One region of the Gracilibacillus pellucidus genome, then DNA from elsewhere that is predicted to be linked to it. Evidence: riboswitches for the same ligand, from Rfam matches in the RefSeq annotation. Region 1 holds a riboswitch; each other region holds the start of a gene.

Region 1 (4,220 bases):
AACAACAAGAAAAGATACTAGAAGAACGAAGGCGACTGGAAATGAAGGTTAACATGATAGAAGGACAAATTCAGTCGTTAAACGAAGCAACGAAGCTAGACTTTCAACAAATTAGAGTAGAACGACTACCTAAACAAACCCTTTATTTAAGCAACAATATTGAAAATGCATCAGATCAAGAATTTGTAGAAGCATTCCATAACTTTTTAGTGGAATTATCTGATGCATATCTTGATACAGGCTATCCGATTGGTACCATTACTTCTCGTGAAAATGCGCTAAAAGGGGATTTTACTAATTACAGTTATTTATATAACAAACAACTTGAACCGAAAATAGATCATTCTTTTTTTCAAACAGTTGATGGAGATTTTTTAGTTGGATACCATATTGGTGAATACCAACATGTCGGTCAAACTTACCAAAAACTTTTGCAAGAAATGGATCGAAGGCATCTAGAGATCGGGGAATATATTTTAGAAGAATATGTATATGAAGCTGCCGTCAAAAATCGCGAAGAAGAGTATGTCCTGAAAATTATGATACACGTGGAAAATAAAGAGTAGGACTAATGCGCCCTACTCTTGTTGTGATGCTTTTTGTTTAAATCGTGGAAAGCCAATTAAAATGGCGATGATACCACTAAGTCCTAATAAAATAGGATAGAAGGAATACGGTATGATGCTTAATGGTGATATGGCAGCTAACCCACTAGCAGCAAGCATTTGCGCACCATATGGTAAAATCCCTTGCCAACATGCTGCAAAAATATCAAGAATACTAGCTGATTTCCTTGGGTCTATTTGATATTCTTGTGCAATATTTTTCGCTAGCGGACCTGTCATAATAATCGAAATCGTATTATTAGCTGTACTAATATCTGCCGCACTGACAAGTCCAGCAATTCCAAACTCTGCACCTTTTTTGGATTTGATTCGACGTGATACAACATGTAACAAGTAATCAATTCCACCGTTATGCTGAATGATACCTATAATACCACCAATTAACAAAGCAATGATCGCAATATCTTGCATATTGATTATTCCTTCTGATGCTGTTTGAACTAAACTTGTTCCTGTGAAAGAGCCATCTAATAAACCAATAATTCCTGCAAAAACAATGCCACCAGTTAAAACGATTAGTACATTTACTCCCAATATTGCTACAATTAAAACAGCAAGATATGGAAGTACTTTTACAATTTGATAAGAATAATCTTCTTGAACCGTAAAATGACTACCAAGTGTAATGGCCCATAATATAATAATGGTAATAATAGCACCCGGAAGTATTATCCAAAAATTGGTTTTAAACTTATCACTCATCGTTGTATTTTGTGTCCTTGCTGCCGCAATCGTTGTATCCGAAATCATCGATAAGTTATCACCAAACATCGCTCCACCAATAATAGTCGCCATCGCCAAAGCCATTGAAATATCTGTTTGTTCTGCAATTCCGATACCAATCGGCGCAAGTGCAACAACGGTCCCCATTGACGTTCCCATTGTAAGCGAAATAAAACAAGCAATAATAAACAAACCTACCATCAACAAGTTTGCAGGAAGTAGAGAGAGACCAAGATTTACGGTTGCATCAACTGCTCCCATTCCTTCCGCTACTTCTGAAAAAGCACCTGCTAATATATAGATAATCACCATTAAAATGATATTCTCGTGTCCTACACCTTTTGTGAACACTTCTATCTTTTTCGACAATTTTTCTTTTCGATTTATCGCAATCGCTACTACTGCAGCAATCAATACCGCTACATTAATTGGCATACTGGAAAAATCATGCGTAACGATTCCCGATACAATAAATAATAATATAAAAACAAGTAATGGTAATAGTGCTACTGCATTACCTTTTGATTGTTTTTCCACTAGTTGTCCTCCTCGTTTTGCTATTTCTTGTGGTTTACAAACACAAAAAAAGAACCTCTATCTAGTATTAGAAGAGGTCCTTCAATCATTCATACTCTCTTCTTATCTGCTAGCTAATCGCTACTGGAGTTGGCACATTGCTTCATGGAGCTGTTGCCGAGGCTTCAAAGGGCCAGTCCCTCCACCTCTCTGGATAAGAAATGTTTAATTTTTAAGTATATACAAATGTACAAGTTTGAGAGGATAATGTCAAGTAGTTTTCGACATTTTTTTATACAGTCCCATAGGTTAATAACTTCGCACTTGAAACAAGCCCGACCACCTTCCAAAACATTACATTATATGGTAGTATAGAACAAGCCACAATCAGTGAACTATATCTTGATAAAGTGAGACTTATCAGGGAGTTAGCGTCCGTTTATCCCCCACTTAGCTTCCTAGTTTTCACCCGAACCTTGAAGTGGGGGTTTTACGGACGTTTACACCGTGATAAAATCTACATATGAAGGAGAGTTACTATGGAGATATTCCAACTGAACAAAGAAGTTGGTAAAAAAATCACCCAGTTTCACTCTGATTTTACCCTTTCACCTATAACCAAAACCGAAAAAACTACTCAAATTGCTTGTATTCATCTAGAACAGAACGGACTTATCGGATATCATCAAGCTGTTGTTCCACAACTGTTTATCGTTATTAGTGGAAATGGTTGGGTACGCGGTAAATCTGATGAATTTGTTGCTATTCGACCAGGAGAAGTTGTGCTTTGGAGGGAAAATGAATGGCACGAAACAAAAACAGATAAAGGACTAATAGCCATCGTCATTGAAGGTGAAAAGCTTGATACTTCTATGTTATTCAAGAAAAAAGAATGAGCTTTTTTCTTGATAAAAGCTCATTCTTAATGGTTAAATATTATTTCTTTTCAATACGGAAAAGTGTATCCGCACCTGCTGTCACAGCTTGTTCACCAGCTGCATTAGACAAAGAAAATTCTTCTCCATTTAATAAAATGATAGGAGTAATCGTTTGATAACCTTCTGCTTTAATGACATCTAAGTCGAATGTTGCTAAAGCATCACCTTTTTTCACTTTTTGACCGTTTGTCACATGAATCTCAAAACCTTTACCGTCTAACTGTACAGTTTCAAGTCCCATATGTATTAAAATTTCTGCACCACCATCAGTGCGAAAACTAATCGCATGCTTTGTCTTAAATACATCGACAACTTCCCCATCAATTGGTGATACAACTTGCTTATCAGTAGGTTCGATAGCGATACCGTCCCCCATCATCTTTTGTGAAAAAACTTCATCAGGGACCTGCGCCAACGGTACTACTTTCCCTGTCAGTGGCGTTACTAAATCTGTATTTGTCTCTTTCTTTTTAAAAAGCTTCTTAAACATATGACTTACCTCCAAAGATGTCTATTACCATTTCCCATTATAAACTATCAGAATCTAAAAAAACAGGAAAATGTTACTAATTATATAGTAAGAAAAGAAGCTTATACAGCATCAACAAACTTTCATTCGCCTTATGAGTGACCTTAATTTTGGTTCTGCTTCATTTTGGGCGTTCATCTGTTTACTTGTTATGGACAAAAATAAAGGGAAGCACAATACATTATGTCAGTAAATCTAGTTATTAACAAAAAAAGCTGAATTCATTGCCCTTTTTGTCAGCAAATCTAGTAAACGTTACCAATCACTTCATTCATTTATTAATTACTTGCTTTAAGTTCACGACATTTTCCTTTGCACTATCTAGTGGGTCTCCATCGAATTGTTCTTGTTCAATCACATACCAATGGACATCGGTAGATTCACCTGTTTGCCAAAGTGTAGCAATATCCAGTGATCCTTTTCCTATTTCAATACTACGTTTTTCGCCATTTTCTTCTACCATATCTTTAATATGCAAAGAAACAATGCGCTTGTCATGTTCTTTAATAATCGTTAATGGATCTATTCCTGCATGTGTTGCCCAATAGCAATCAAGCTCTATTTGCACATACTCAGGATCCGTCTCTTCAAATAAAATATCAAAGCCTGTCTTTCCATTACCAAGATCAAAGAACTCCATGTTATGATTATGGTATGCAAAAGTAAAGCCTGCTTCTGCACATTTCTTCCCTATTTCATTTAATGTAGCTGCTCCTTTATAATATGCTGCCTCATCTGTTCGCAATTCTTCGGGAAGTATCGGACAAATAATTAAGTCATTTCCAATCTTTTTATTATATTCAAGCGATTTTTCCAATTCTTCACCTGTTAACGTTTTAAATGGCATATGGCTGCCTGCAGCAACTAATCCAGACTCATCCATCACTT
Region 2 (4,220 bases), on a different contig from region 1:
ATGATAACCTTTAGCAAGCTTAACAAATGTGATAGGACCAACGATTACAGGTTTTCCATCGATATTTAATTCCTCTTTTGCTTCTTCATAGTAAGATAATGCTCTGTTTTCCAGTAAAGATGGTTCCGTACCTTGTAATTCGGGCACGATGTAGTGGTAATTAGTATTGAACCATTTTGTCATTTCAGCTGCTACTGCGTTTTTCTCTCCGCGAGCAATAGCAAAATAGCAAGACAGGTCAGTGGGATCGTGATGGGTAAAACGTTCTGGAATGATATTGAAAGAAATAGCTGTATCTAATAGATGATCGTATAAAGAAAAATCTCCGACAGGAATTAGATCTATACCTAACTCCTTTTGTTTTTTTAGGTTATGGAGACGTAAGCTCTTCATTTGTTCTTGAAGACAGGTAGCATTTATATCTCCACGCCAAAATGCCTCAATTGCTCTTTTCCATTGTCGCTTTTCGCCAATTCGAGGGTAACCTAGATTGCTACTAAGAATCGTTGTCATTATGAAAAACTCCTTTAATTATTTATTTTCATTGCTTGTGAAGCTTGTTTATTTGCATAATTCGTTAGCTCCACTGTTATGGGATAATGCAAGAACGGTGTGACAATGTAAATACCATTAAAATATTGTAGAGCTGTATCAATTAATTCTTTTGCGATTTCTTTCCCTTCCTGGATACTTTGTGTTTTATTCTGGGATTGCTTCATTCTAGATCGAACTTCATCAGGTAACTTCATACCCGGTACTTCATGGTGTAAAAATTCTGCATTTCGATAAGAGGTTAGTGGCATGATGCCAACGAAAATAGGTTGATCAATATGTTGAGTAAGTTGATGTAACTGAATAATTTGTTCATGATTGAAAATTGGTTGAGTCAAAAAGTAATCAGCACCGTGGTTAATTTTCTGCTCCATTCTTTTTACTGCCTTTTCAAGGTTCGCAACATTAGGATTGAACGCAGCGGCTACTTGAAAATGTGTTTTCGTTTTTAGTGAGTTACCGGCAAAGGATAATCCTTGATTACACTGCTGTTTAATGAGTCTTGTTAATTCGATAGATGTCACGTCAAAAACAGATGAAGCACCTGGGAAACCACCAATTCGTGTTGGATCGCCAGTGATCGCTAGAATTTCATGAAAGCCTAATGTATGGAGACCGAGTAAATGAGATTGAAGCCCGATTAAATTTCGATCCCGACATGTTAAATGAATAAGTGGTGTCACTTTACATCCTGCTTGCTTCATTTTTACAGCCATGGCAAAGTTACTAATACGTGGTGAAGCCAGAGAATTATCTGCTAATGTAATCGCGTCTGCTCCGGCATCTTCTAGTGCAAGTGCACCTTCGAGAAATGTGTCTGTATCTAGATGTTTTGGCGCATCTAACTCTACGATTACGGTGTGCTGTTTGCGAGCCTTTTCCGCTAATGGTATTGGCAAGGGAAGTTGTTGTTTGTTAGCAGTCTGCGTAAAATTAATTTTTTTCACCTTTTTTTGCTTAATCGGTGTTAATCCACTTATGCCATCTTTAACAGCGCTAATATGTTCTGGCGTTGTACCACAGCATCCACCAATTAAACGCACGCCTTGGTTACGGAACTCTTTTGCGCATTTTACAAAGTAGTCACTGTATTGGCTATAAACTAATTTCCCATTTTGGTAGGAAGGGAGACTTGCATTCGGATATGCAGCTAAATATGCTTTCTCAAGAAGTGGAACAGATTCTAATGCTTTAAGCATATAGTGAGGACCAAGATGGCAATTGACACCTACAACATCTGCACCTATGTCTTCTAATGTTTTCAAGGCTGTTGAAAGCTGTAATCCATTTTCCATCACACCTGGTTCATGCATCGACACATTGGTGATAATCGGCAATTTTGTTTCTTGTCTAGCAATCTCTAACACTTGCTTGATTTCTTCAAAGTCATAGTATGTTTCCAATAATAAGCCATCTATCCCTTCTAATAATAAAGAGAATAACTGCTCCTTAAAGCTACGGATGATGTCTTTCTTTGAAGCGATTAATTTTTGAACTCCTCTGATTCCTCCAATTGTTCCTAAAACAAATCCTTTGTCTTTGGCAGCAGTTTTAGCGAGTTGTATAGCTTTTGTATTTATCTCATGTACCTGCTCCTCTAAACCAAAACGCGACAATTTAATATAGTTTGCTCCATATGTGTTGGTTTGTATAACTTCAGCTCCAGCATCAAGATATGTTTGATGAACGTGGAGAATTTGGTCTGGATGCGTAAGGTTGTAAGATTCAAAGCAGCGATTGACACCGTGAGAGTATAGTAGGGTTCCTATTGCTCCATCAGCGACAACTAGTCTTTGTTGCAATGCATTGCGTAAATCAGACATTTTTTCACCTCTTTTCTATGTAGAATAAATGTTTATAACATAAAAAATCTCCGTCTATTGAAAGACGGAGATTAATTAACGTAAACTCTCATCTTTCAAGCAGCTATTGCTTGCTGGAATTAGCACCTTGTCATATTAGACGGTTGCTGAGGCTTCGTAGGGCCAGTCCCTCCACCTCTCTGGATAAGAAAAATTATTTAACTGATAGTATTTGTTAGAATGTTACATGAAAATAAAAAACATTGCAAGTTATTTTTGTGAATTTTCCGACAACTTGATTCTTTATCGAGATATGGTATGATAAACCTAGTTGAAAATCATTATCAGTAAGAGGGAGTCATGTTCATGAGTATCCAACAACTTATCACCGAACGTCGCTCGATATCGGTATATCGGGATAAAGAAGTACCAGCAAGTCTAATAGAAGAGCTATTAGAAACAGCAGTATGGGTACCTAATCATAAAATGACAGAGCCGTGGCGATTTGTTTTTGTGCAAGGAGAAGCAAAGGAAAAACTAGCCGAAATTAATCGAAAAGTTGCTATTTCTAAAGCGAATACAGAAGTAGAAGAAGAATTACAAGTGATTAGTGACAATGCTTATAACAAAATAATGAGTGTGCCATTCATCTTTTTTGTCATTAACACCCTACATCCACAAGAAAAATTAAGAGAAGAGGATTATGCTTCATCTAGCTGTTTAGTCCAAAACTTTAGCTTACTTGGTTGGGAAAAAGGGCTAAGTGTTTTCTGGAAAACAGGAAAGTTAGCATTCTGTGAAGAGACCGCTGCATTAATCGGTTTACAAGAAAATGAGCGGGTAGTTGGCCAAATTCAAGTAGGGTATCCTGCTAAAAATCAAACGCCTATTCCAAGAACAGCAGCAAAAAATAGAATTACAGTAATAAATTAAGTGTTGAAAAGAGGCTGCCTCAACCAATTTTGGTTGATCGCAGCCTCTTTTCAAGTTGCCAGAAAGCTAAGCATTCTATACATACTATTTTTCTGTAAAAAAAGACCGATGAAAGATATCATCGGACAAAAGAAAAAGGGGCTATCATTTTGTGAGAAAGCAATCTTTGCAGCATTGCTCAATTTGGAACAATTTAAATATATCAAATGAATGAAAAGAAGGTGTTAAAGCTAAGTTAAGAAATTGTAAAGATTTACCCAAATAGAAGTAGAAAACGCTATAATAGAAATAGATGTTTCTAGGAGGGTTTAGAATGGAAAAAGTGTCGATATGTGTAACAAGTGATGTTCACGGTTATATTATGCCTACTACTTATCGTGATCATCAAGAGGTGAATATTGGATTAGCCAAAGCTGCCTCTATTATTCAACATATAAGAGAGAAAAACCATACGATCTTAATCGACAATGGTGATTTTATTCAAGGAAGTCCTGCTACATATTATTTTGCCAAAAAACAAGGGGATCAAGCGAGTCCTGTTATTAAAGTAGCTAATCAATTAAAATATGATCTTGCAGTACTTGGGAATCATGAATTTAACTATGGATCAGACTATTTACAAAAAGCAGTGGACGCTGCTGAGTATCCTTTTTTGTCAGCTAATATAATAGATGAGAGAACGACTGAGCCATACTTCGGTAAACCCTACGTAATAAAAGAAATAGCTGGTATTAGAATGGCGATATTAGGATTAACGACACATTACATTCCTAATTGGGAAGAGCCAAAGCATATTGAACAATTACGTTTTGAGGATGCTTGTGAATCAGCTAAAAAGTGGGTTGCGAAAATACGTGAAACGGAAGCACCAGATGTGATGGTAGTATGCTATCATGGGGGATTAGAGCGTGACCCGCAAACTGGTGAACCAAC
Region 3 (4,220 bases), on a different contig from region 1:
GCAATTGCAACACGTTTACGCTGTCCACCAGAAAGGTTCGCAATCTTTTGAACAAACGCTGGTACACCTAGCTTCGTTAAAATCGTTTTGGCAACGGTCATAGCCTCCCAAGCCTCTAGCTGATCCATTTTTTCTTGCATATGTAAAAGTTGTTGTTGTCCTTGTTCACTTTCTGGGTCTTTTTCTAACGCTAATACAGCTGACTCATATTGTCTTAACGTCACCATTATTTCGGCATCACCGTGATAAATATGATCAAGAACGGTATCTTCCTCTTGTAGTTGTGGATCTTGGTCTAAATATTCGATTCTATAATCATTCGGATGGGTGGTCGTACCAGCCTCAGCTTGGTCCATACCTGCAATCACTTTCAGTAACGTAGACTTTCCTGTACCATTGACCCCAATCAAGCCAATTCGGTCATTATCTGTGATTGCAAACGAGATTCCGTCAAACAATACCTTCTCTCCATATGTTTTGACTAGATTCTCTATTTTTATCGTGCGCATAATCATCTTATCCTTTCTCTCATTACCTACAAAATAGGTGAAATTAACCTTGAAACAGCCTCTTTCACCTTAATCCAGAAGGAGCGTTGTTTATATAATGAATACGTAAGATTAGTAGATTCTTCCATATCTTTTTCAAACTCATCAACAAGCATTTCTGCCATTGTTTCATTATATAAAAAGGCGTTTACTTCAAAGTTAAGGCGGAAGCTACGAACATCAATATTCGCTGTTCCGACTGATGCAATCTTACTATCGACTACTATCATTTTAGCATGTAAAAATCCTTTTTGATAAACATATGCTGTTGCTCCTGCTTTTAATAAATCCCCGATATAGGAATAAGTAGCCCAATAAACAAAAGGATGGTCAGGTTTATTCGGTATCATGACGCGAACATCAACACCAGATAAGCTAGCAATTTTTAGTGCATCTAACAGACTTTCATCTGGAATAAAATATGGTGTTTGAATAAAAATATAATCCTTTGCCGACATAATCATTTTAATATAGCCATGTTTGATCTGTTCCCATTCTGAATCAGGACCGCTCGAAACAATTTGCATCCCGATATTACCTGCTGGAATAGCGTTATAATAACGTGAATGATAAATGATTTCATGACGAGATGCTTGATTCCAATCAAGTATAAAACGAGTTTGCAATTGCTTCACGGCGCTTCCCCTAATTCGCAAGTGGGTATCACGCCAATACCCAAAACGTTTGACCTGTCCTAAATATTCATCCCCAATATTAAAGCCTCCGATATAACCTACCGCACCATCGATCACAACGATTTTACGATGGTTACGATGATTAATTTTCAAATTCACTTTCGGGATTAATGGAGGAAAGAATCCCTCTACCTCTGCTCCTGCCTTGCGCATTCTTCGAACTAGTCTTTGCTTTAACGAGCGCGAGCCTAAATCATCATACAAAAAGCGTACTTCGACTCCTTCTTTTGCTTTCTCAATCAAAGCGTCTGCCAATCGTTCTCCTAAATGATCGGATCGAACGATATAATATTGTAAATGGATATGATCTGTCGCATTTTTTATATCTGTTAATAAAGATTCGAACTTGCTATTTCCATTAGTAAAAATTTGTATATCATTATCTTGAGAAAAAATAGCATCAGCATTTGTTAAATGTAAATAGTATAAATCCTTATACTGATACATTCTCGAATCGTTTAGAGAGAATTCTCCATTTTTTAGTTCCTCGAGCTGCTGTTTGACCGATTTCTTTAACCCTAGTTTACTTTTGGCATCCCAAGTAAAAAGTGCTTTGTTACTAAGTTTACGTCCAAATATTAAATATAAAATAAATCCTGCAATCGGGATAAATGTTAGTACCAAAACCCATGCCCATGTAGCGGTTGGATTTTTACGTTCTAAAAAAATAATGGTAATCGACAAGAGAATATTAAAAATTAAACTGGCACTAGCAATTAGTTGAAAAATTTCCATATGAAGCCCCCTCTCTTCTATCCCACTTCCTATAATATAGCACAATTATAGTGAAGCTAATAGCAAACACTATTCATAAAAACACTATCTAACAAAAGGGATCATGCTTATTATTCAAAGCATATGTAATTTATGTTTATACAGGATATTTCATGCAAAAACCTTTGCTAACTCATCAACTCCAAAGCGAGACTGATCTTTAAAAAGATTAAATTTTCTGAATTATTATTGACGGTTTGAAAACGATCCCTTATAATAAAAATCATTCAATCAAATAGGTGATAACTCTTATTTAGAGTGGCAGAGGGAATAGGCCCTACGAAGCCCAGCAACCTTCCATTTAAATAGCAATATGGACATGGTGCTAAATCCTACAGGTGTGACCTGGCAGATAAGAGGAGGACGACTCAAATACTTCAACCTCTTCTTACTTTTGTCCAGAAGAGGTTTTTAAATTATTTGAGGAGGCTACATAATGACAAATTCTTTTCAATTTCCTGGTGACGAAACAAACTTATTACATGGTGGACAACAAATAGATCCAGCAACAAATGCTCGTGCAGTGCCTATTTATCAAACTACTTCTTATGTATTTAATAGTACGGAGCATGCACAAAATTTATTTGCGCTAGCAGAGCCAGGTAACATTTATTCACGCATAATGAATCCGACAGTCGATGCATTTGAGCAGCGTATGGCATTATTAGAGGACGGTGTTGCAGCAGTTGGTACTGCTTCAGGGGCTTCTGCCATCACGTTAGCTATCTTGAATCTTGCTAATGCTGGAGATGAAATTATCGCTGACAGTAATTTATATGGTGGAACATTTAATTTATTCAATAAAACATTACCGAAATACGGGATTGATGTGATATTTGTTGATGGGACAGATCCAGAAAATTTCCGTTCTGCTATTACAGATAAGACAAAAGCCATCTTTGGTGAGGTGATTACAAACCCTAGCTTAAATGTATTTGATATTGAGGCAATTGCCGATATAGCACATGAACACGGTGTACCGTTAATTATTGATAATACATTTGCCTCTCCTTATGTATGTAAACCAATTAGCTGGGGAGCGGATATTGTCGTTCATTCCGCTACAAAATGGATTGGTGGTCACGGAACATCGATCGGTGGTGTTGTGATAGACGGTGGTAGATTTAATTGGAATACAGAACGCTTCCCAGGATTTACCGAGCCAGATGAGACCTATCACGGTATTCGATTCGGGATTGATATTGGACCTGCTGCATTTGCAACGAAATTACGTGTGCAATTGCTTCGAGATATTGGGCCGTCATTAAGTCCACAAAATGCCTTTTATTTCTTACAAGGACTTGAAACATTACACTTGCGGATTGAGCGACATAGTGAAAATACTAAAGCGATTGCTCACTATTTAGAAAATCATCCACAAGTAGAATGGGTTTCCTATCCAGGTCTTGAAAGTCACCCGTCCCATCAATTGGCTAAAAAATATTTAGCTAATCATTTTGGTTCGATCATCGTCTTTGGTATAAAAGGCGGCAGAGAAGCTGGGCGTCAAGTAATCGATCATATTCATTTATGGTCACATGTTGCGAATGTAGGTGATGCAAAATCACTTATTATCCACCCTGCTTCTACTACACACCAACAATTAAATGAAGAGGAACTAAAAACCTCTGGTGTGACAGAAGAATTAATTCGATTATCTGTCGGAATTGAAACATCTGCTGATATCATCGCCGATCTTGATCAGGCAATTGCCAAAGCAACAAATAGTGAGCCAACCATTCAATCAAATCACGAACAAGCTATTTCGTGGGCTCTCTCTTCACCTTTTGCCAGAGAAGATGGTGGAATTCGCTCTAAAATCATCGCTACTAACGATGACATCGAGGCTTCTGAGGTACTACAAAAGCTAACGAAGCTAGGCTATCAGGTTATTCCAGCGCATGCTGCAGAAAGCGAAATCGATATTTTATTTATTACCGATCGCACAGATGCAGCGAGTATTTATACAAATAAAGCAAAAATCATCTGGTTTGCTGAAAAAGAAGCAGATATTGCAGTAAAACAAAAGGCGGAAGCAAATGGACAAATTGTTATTGAAGGTAAATGTCCATTTAAAGAAGCAGATCGCCTACGCCGCGGAGAATAATTCGTTTTCTCCCAGAATATCGTTATTTATCTCCCCAAGATAAATATATATAATTAAGGACCGCTCTTATTTAGAATAGGAGCGGTCTTATTGCCT
Region 4 (4,220 bases), on a different contig from region 1:
CATAAACATTCTTATGGAACGTCATTCCAGCTTAATGTAAGTAATACTACGAAGATTGATTAAATCCCAAACAAATCATTCGATTCTTATCTAGTATTCTTTTATAATTGTGTAAACGCTTAATAATATAAGGAGGTTTTTTTGATGGAGTATCGTCGTTTAGGTAACACTGGTTTAAAAGTTAGTGAAATTAGTTTAGGTAGCTGGCTTACATATGGTGGCTATGTAGAAGAACAAAAAGCAGAAGCATCGATTGATAAGGCATATGACCTAGGTATTAACTTTTTTGATACAGCAAACGTCTATATGCGTGGGGAAGCAGAAAAAATTGTTGGAAAAGCATTGAAAAAATATCCACGAAGCTCTTATGTCCTTGCCACTAAAGTATTTGGTGATATGGGCGATGGGCCTAATGACCGTGGTCTTTCACGCAAACACATTACAGAGCAATGTAATGCAAGCTTACAAAGACTTGGTTTAGATTATGTCGACATCTACTATTGCCACCGTTACCACCAAGATACACCATTAGAAGAAACATTACGTGCCTTAGATGACCTTGTTCGACAAGGTAAAATCTTATATATCGGCGTTAGTGAATGGACTGCCGAACAAATTTCAGAAGCCGTTCATTTAGCTGATAAGAAACTACTAGATCGAATTGTCGTCAACCAACCAAATTATAGTATGCTTCACCGCTATATTGAGGATGAAATCATCCCTGTTAGTGATAAACATGGTATTGGTCAAGTTGTCTTCTCTCCTCTTGCTCAAGGTGTATTAACTGGTAAGTACAAAAAAGGTGAAGCAATTCCTTCAGGTAGTCGCGCAGCCCAAGAAAATTTAGATTTATCTCGTATTCTAACAGAGCAAAACTTAGAACGTGTTGAAGCTCTTCAAGGTATCGCAGCTAACGAAAATCTTTCATTAACTCAATTGGCAATTGCTTGGATACTACGTCAGGATAACGTTTCTAGTGCGTTAATTGGTGCAAGCAGACCCGAACAAATTGAAGAAAATGCTAAAGCTTCTGGCGTAAAATTAGCACCAGGAACCATTGAAGAAATCGAGAATATATTAAAAGCATGAAATTAACTTCCATCTGTGAAGGCTATTGGCCGTAACTCCTTTTCATTATACTCGAAAGGTTTATGGACATTTACACCGTGATAAACAAAAAAGTAACGATATTTCGATTGCAAACCCTGAAATTTCGTTACTTTTTTTCATATTAGCTCGGGTTTTAATTAAAACCTAGTAACTTGGTATTAATTTTTACATTTTTTTCTTAAAGTTATTGACTTTACTATTTCTACTGTTTACTATAGTAGTAACAAAAGACTTAAATGCAATTCTTATCCAGAGAGGTGGAGGGGCAGGCCCTGTGAATCCTCGGCAACAGGTTCTTAAATCGTAATACTGTGCCAAATCCTGCGGAAACAGCATATGCTGAACCGAAAGATGAGAAGGAATTAACTTAGATTATTCGCCTTCTTATCACCTTGGTAAGAAGGCTTTTTAATAAGGAGGAGCAAATATTCATGCTGACTTATGAAACGTACTATGATAGTCCGCTCAATAATGAGACCCCAAGTCCTGATGACCCGACAAAAGGAGCAGAAAAGATTTTAGAATGGGCCTATCAAACATACGGAGATTCCTTAGTCTATGCTTGTAGCTTTGGAGCAGAAAGTATGGTTTTGATTGATATGATTGCGCGTGTTAAGCCTGATGCTAGTTTAGTATTTTTAGACACTGGTTTACATTTTCAAGAAACCTATGATTTGATTGACGAAGTGAAGGAGCGCTATCCACTATTATCTATCGAAATGAAGCAGCCTGAACTGACTGTTGATGAACAACGCGAAAAACACGGAGCTGCCTTATGGAGTAGGAAACCAGATCAATGTTGCTATATCCGCAAAGTAAAACCATTGGAAGAAGCACTTAGCGGAGCGACTGCATGGATATCTGGTTTAAGAAGAGCGCAATCACCCACTAGAGCGAATACCGATTTTTTGAACAAAGACGAACGCTTTCAATCAATTAAGGTTTGCCCTTTAATTCATTGGTCTTGGGATGATGTATGGGATTATATTGAGAAGCACCAATTACCATACAATAAACTACATGATCAAAATTATCCAAGTATTGGTTGTGTTCCGTGTACATCACCTGTCACAGATGCAAGTGACGAGCGTTCAGGAAGATGGGCCAATTCTCAAAAAACAGAATGTGGTTTACATGTGGCACCACCAACATCCAATTAAATTTTTTTACGCTTAAACTCGAGTAAAACTATCGGAATAATTAAAAGAGGTGAATATATTGACATTACAAGTGGTAAACAGTCCGTTTGATGAAAAGCAGACGGAAATACTAAATCAAATTCTCCCAACTTTAACTGATGCACAAAAAAACTGGCTAGCAGGGTATCTAGCTGCTTCACAGGGAGTAACAAACGTAGTACCACCAACACCAACAGTAGAAACTAAGGAGCCTGTTCAAACAAGCACTCGTACCGTCACTATTTTATTTGGGTCCGAAACAGGTAATAGCCAAGCATTAGCAGAACAATTATCGACTCAGCTAAAAGAGATTAATCGTGATGTTACCGTATCTTGCATGGACGATTTTAAACCAAAAAAATTAAAAGAAGTAGAAGATTTACTTATTATTACGGCTACACACGGCGAAGGAGATCCACCTGATAATGCCATTGAATTCCATGAGTTCTTACACGGTCGTAAGGCTCCAAAACTCGACAATGTGAATTTCTCTGTTTTATCACTTGGAGATGAGTCGTATGAATTCTTTTGCCAAACAGGTAAAGACTTTGATAAACGATTAGAAGAATTAGGTGCTACGAGAATTCACCCACGCGTTGATTGTGACGTTGATTATGAAGAATTAGCAGAAGAATGGGCAAAAGAAGTAATCGCCACTTTACAAAAAGATGCAGGTGCTACGAATGCTCCAACAACTACTGTAACACCTACTGAACAAACTTTTTCAAAAAGCAATCCATACACTGCTGAAGTACTAGAAAATATTGTACTTAGTGGAAAAGGGTCTAACAAAGAAACAAGACATATCGAAATTTCACTAGAAGGATCTAATTTCCAATATGAACCTGGTGATTGTTTAGCAATTAATCCTAAAAACGATCCAGCCCTTGTAGCAGCTATTATCGAAGAATTGAAGTGGAATCCTGAACAGACTATCCCTATTAATAAACAAGGGGAAATCCGTTCCGTGCAGGAAGCCTTAACATCCATTTTCGAGATTACTAGACTAACAAAAGGATCATTGGAGAAAGCAAGCACCTATTTCCAAAATGAAAAATTACAACAATTAGTACAAAATTCTGACGAAGTAAAAGCATATATTGATGGTCGAGATCTCTTAGATTTAATCATTGATTACCCACCAGAACAATTGGACCCGACAACTATTATGCATTTCATGCGAAAAATTCCAGCTAGACAATACTCGATTTCAAGCAGCTATCAAGCAAACCCAGATGAAGTGCATTTAACCGTTGCAACTGTAAAATATCAGGCACATGGTCGAGATCGAAGTGGTGTATGTTCAGGTGAAATCTCTGACCGAATTAAACCTGGAGATCAGCTCAATGTTTATGTACACAAAAATCCAAACTTTAAATTCCCGATGGATGAGGCGACACCAGTTATTATGATCGGACCTGGAACAGGCGTAGCACCGTTTAGAGGGTATATTGAAGAACGTGAAGAACTTGAATTAAAAGGGAAAACATGGCTCTTCTTCGGTGATCAGCATTTCCGGACGGACTTCCTTTACCAAGTAGATTGGCAAAGATGGATACAGCAAGGCTATTTAACGAAGATGGACGTTGCCTTCTCCAGAGATACAGATGAAAAGGTATATGTACAACATCGTATGCAGGAAAAAGCAAAAGAACTATTTGAATGGCTAGAAGCTGGTGCACACCTTTATGTTTGTGGAGATGAAAAGAGAATGGCAAAAGACGTACATGATACATTGATTTCTATCATCAGCCAAGAAGGTAACCTTAGCGAAGAAGAAGCAAAAGAATATATCAATCAATTAAAACACGAAAAAAGATATCAACGCGATGTGTATTAAGGGGGATGACATATGGTAAATGATCCGAAGAAACTTGATCCAATGGAAAAACTGAAAGATGAAAGTCGTTATTTGAGAGGTACGATTCAAGA

Evidence for each region. A riboswitch is a leader RNA that binds a small molecule or an ion and turns the genes downstream of it on or off. The one in region 1 is predicted to bind S-adenosylmethionine.
Region 2: another riboswitch for S-adenosylmethionine. It lies ahead of SH601_RS03900 (bifunctional homocysteine S-methyltransferase/methylenetetrahydrofolate reductase); the one in region 1 lies ahead of SH601_RS00820 (Na+/H+ antiporter NhaC family protein).
Region 3: another riboswitch for S-adenosylmethionine. It lies ahead of SH601_RS03700 (PLP-dependent aspartate aminotransferase family protein); the one in region 1 lies ahead of SH601_RS00820 (Na+/H+ antiporter NhaC family protein).
Region 4: another riboswitch for S-adenosylmethionine. It lies ahead of SH601_RS04425 (phosphoadenylyl-sulfate reductase); the one in region 1 lies ahead of SH601_RS00820 (Na+/H+ antiporter NhaC family protein).

What each region holds. Positions count from the first base shown of each region.
Region 1 covers NZ_JAWZSR010000001.1:168,543-172,762, reverse strand. Annotated here, with positions in the region: gene SH601_RS00825 (MerR family transcriptional regulator) at 1-566, shown strand, start outside; gene SH601_RS00820 (Na+/H+ antiporter NhaC family protein) at 579-1,886, opposite strand; SAM riboswitch class I at 1,986-2,086, opposite strand; gene SH601_RS00815 (cupin) at 2,405-2,761, shown strand; gene SH601_RS00810 (PTS sugar transporter subunit IIA) at 2,802-3,293, opposite strand; gene SH601_RS00805 (sugar phosphate isomerase/epimerase family protein) at 3,604-4,220, opposite strand, start outside.
Region 2 covers NZ_JAWZSR010000002.1:96,551-100,770, reverse strand. Annotated here, with positions in the region: gene metE (5-methyltetrahydropteroyltriglutamate--homocysteine S-methyltransferase) at 1-513, opposite strand, end outside; gene SH601_RS03900 (bifunctional homocysteine S-methyltransferase/methylenetetrahydrofolate reductase) at 528-2,375, opposite strand; SAM riboswitch class I at 2,461-2,565, opposite strand; gene SH601_RS03895 (nitroreductase family protein) at 2,721-3,287, shown strand; gene SH601_RS03890 (bifunctional metallophosphatase/5'-nucleotidase) at 3,601-4,220, shown strand, end outside.
Region 3 covers NZ_JAWZSR010000002.1:53,794-58,013, forward strand. Annotated here, with positions in the region: gene SH601_RS03690 (ABC-F family ATP-binding cassette domain-containing protein) at 1-509, opposite strand, end outside; gene cls (cardiolipin synthase) at 536-1,978, opposite strand; SAM riboswitch class I at 2,264-2,376, shown strand; gene SH601_RS03700 (PLP-dependent aspartate aminotransferase family protein) at 2,454-4,124, shown strand.
Region 4 covers NZ_JAWZSR010000002.1:219,876-224,095, forward strand. Annotated here, with positions in the region: gene SH601_RS04420 (aldo/keto reductase family protein) at 145-1,089, shown strand; SAM riboswitch class I at 1,353-1,468, shown strand; gene SH601_RS04425 (phosphoadenylyl-sulfate reductase) at 1,542-2,270, shown strand; gene SH601_RS04430 (assimilatory sulfite reductase (NADPH) flavoprotein subunit) at 2,329-4,128, shown strand; gene cysI (assimilatory sulfite reductase (NADPH) hemoprotein subunit) at 4,141-4,220, shown strand, end outside.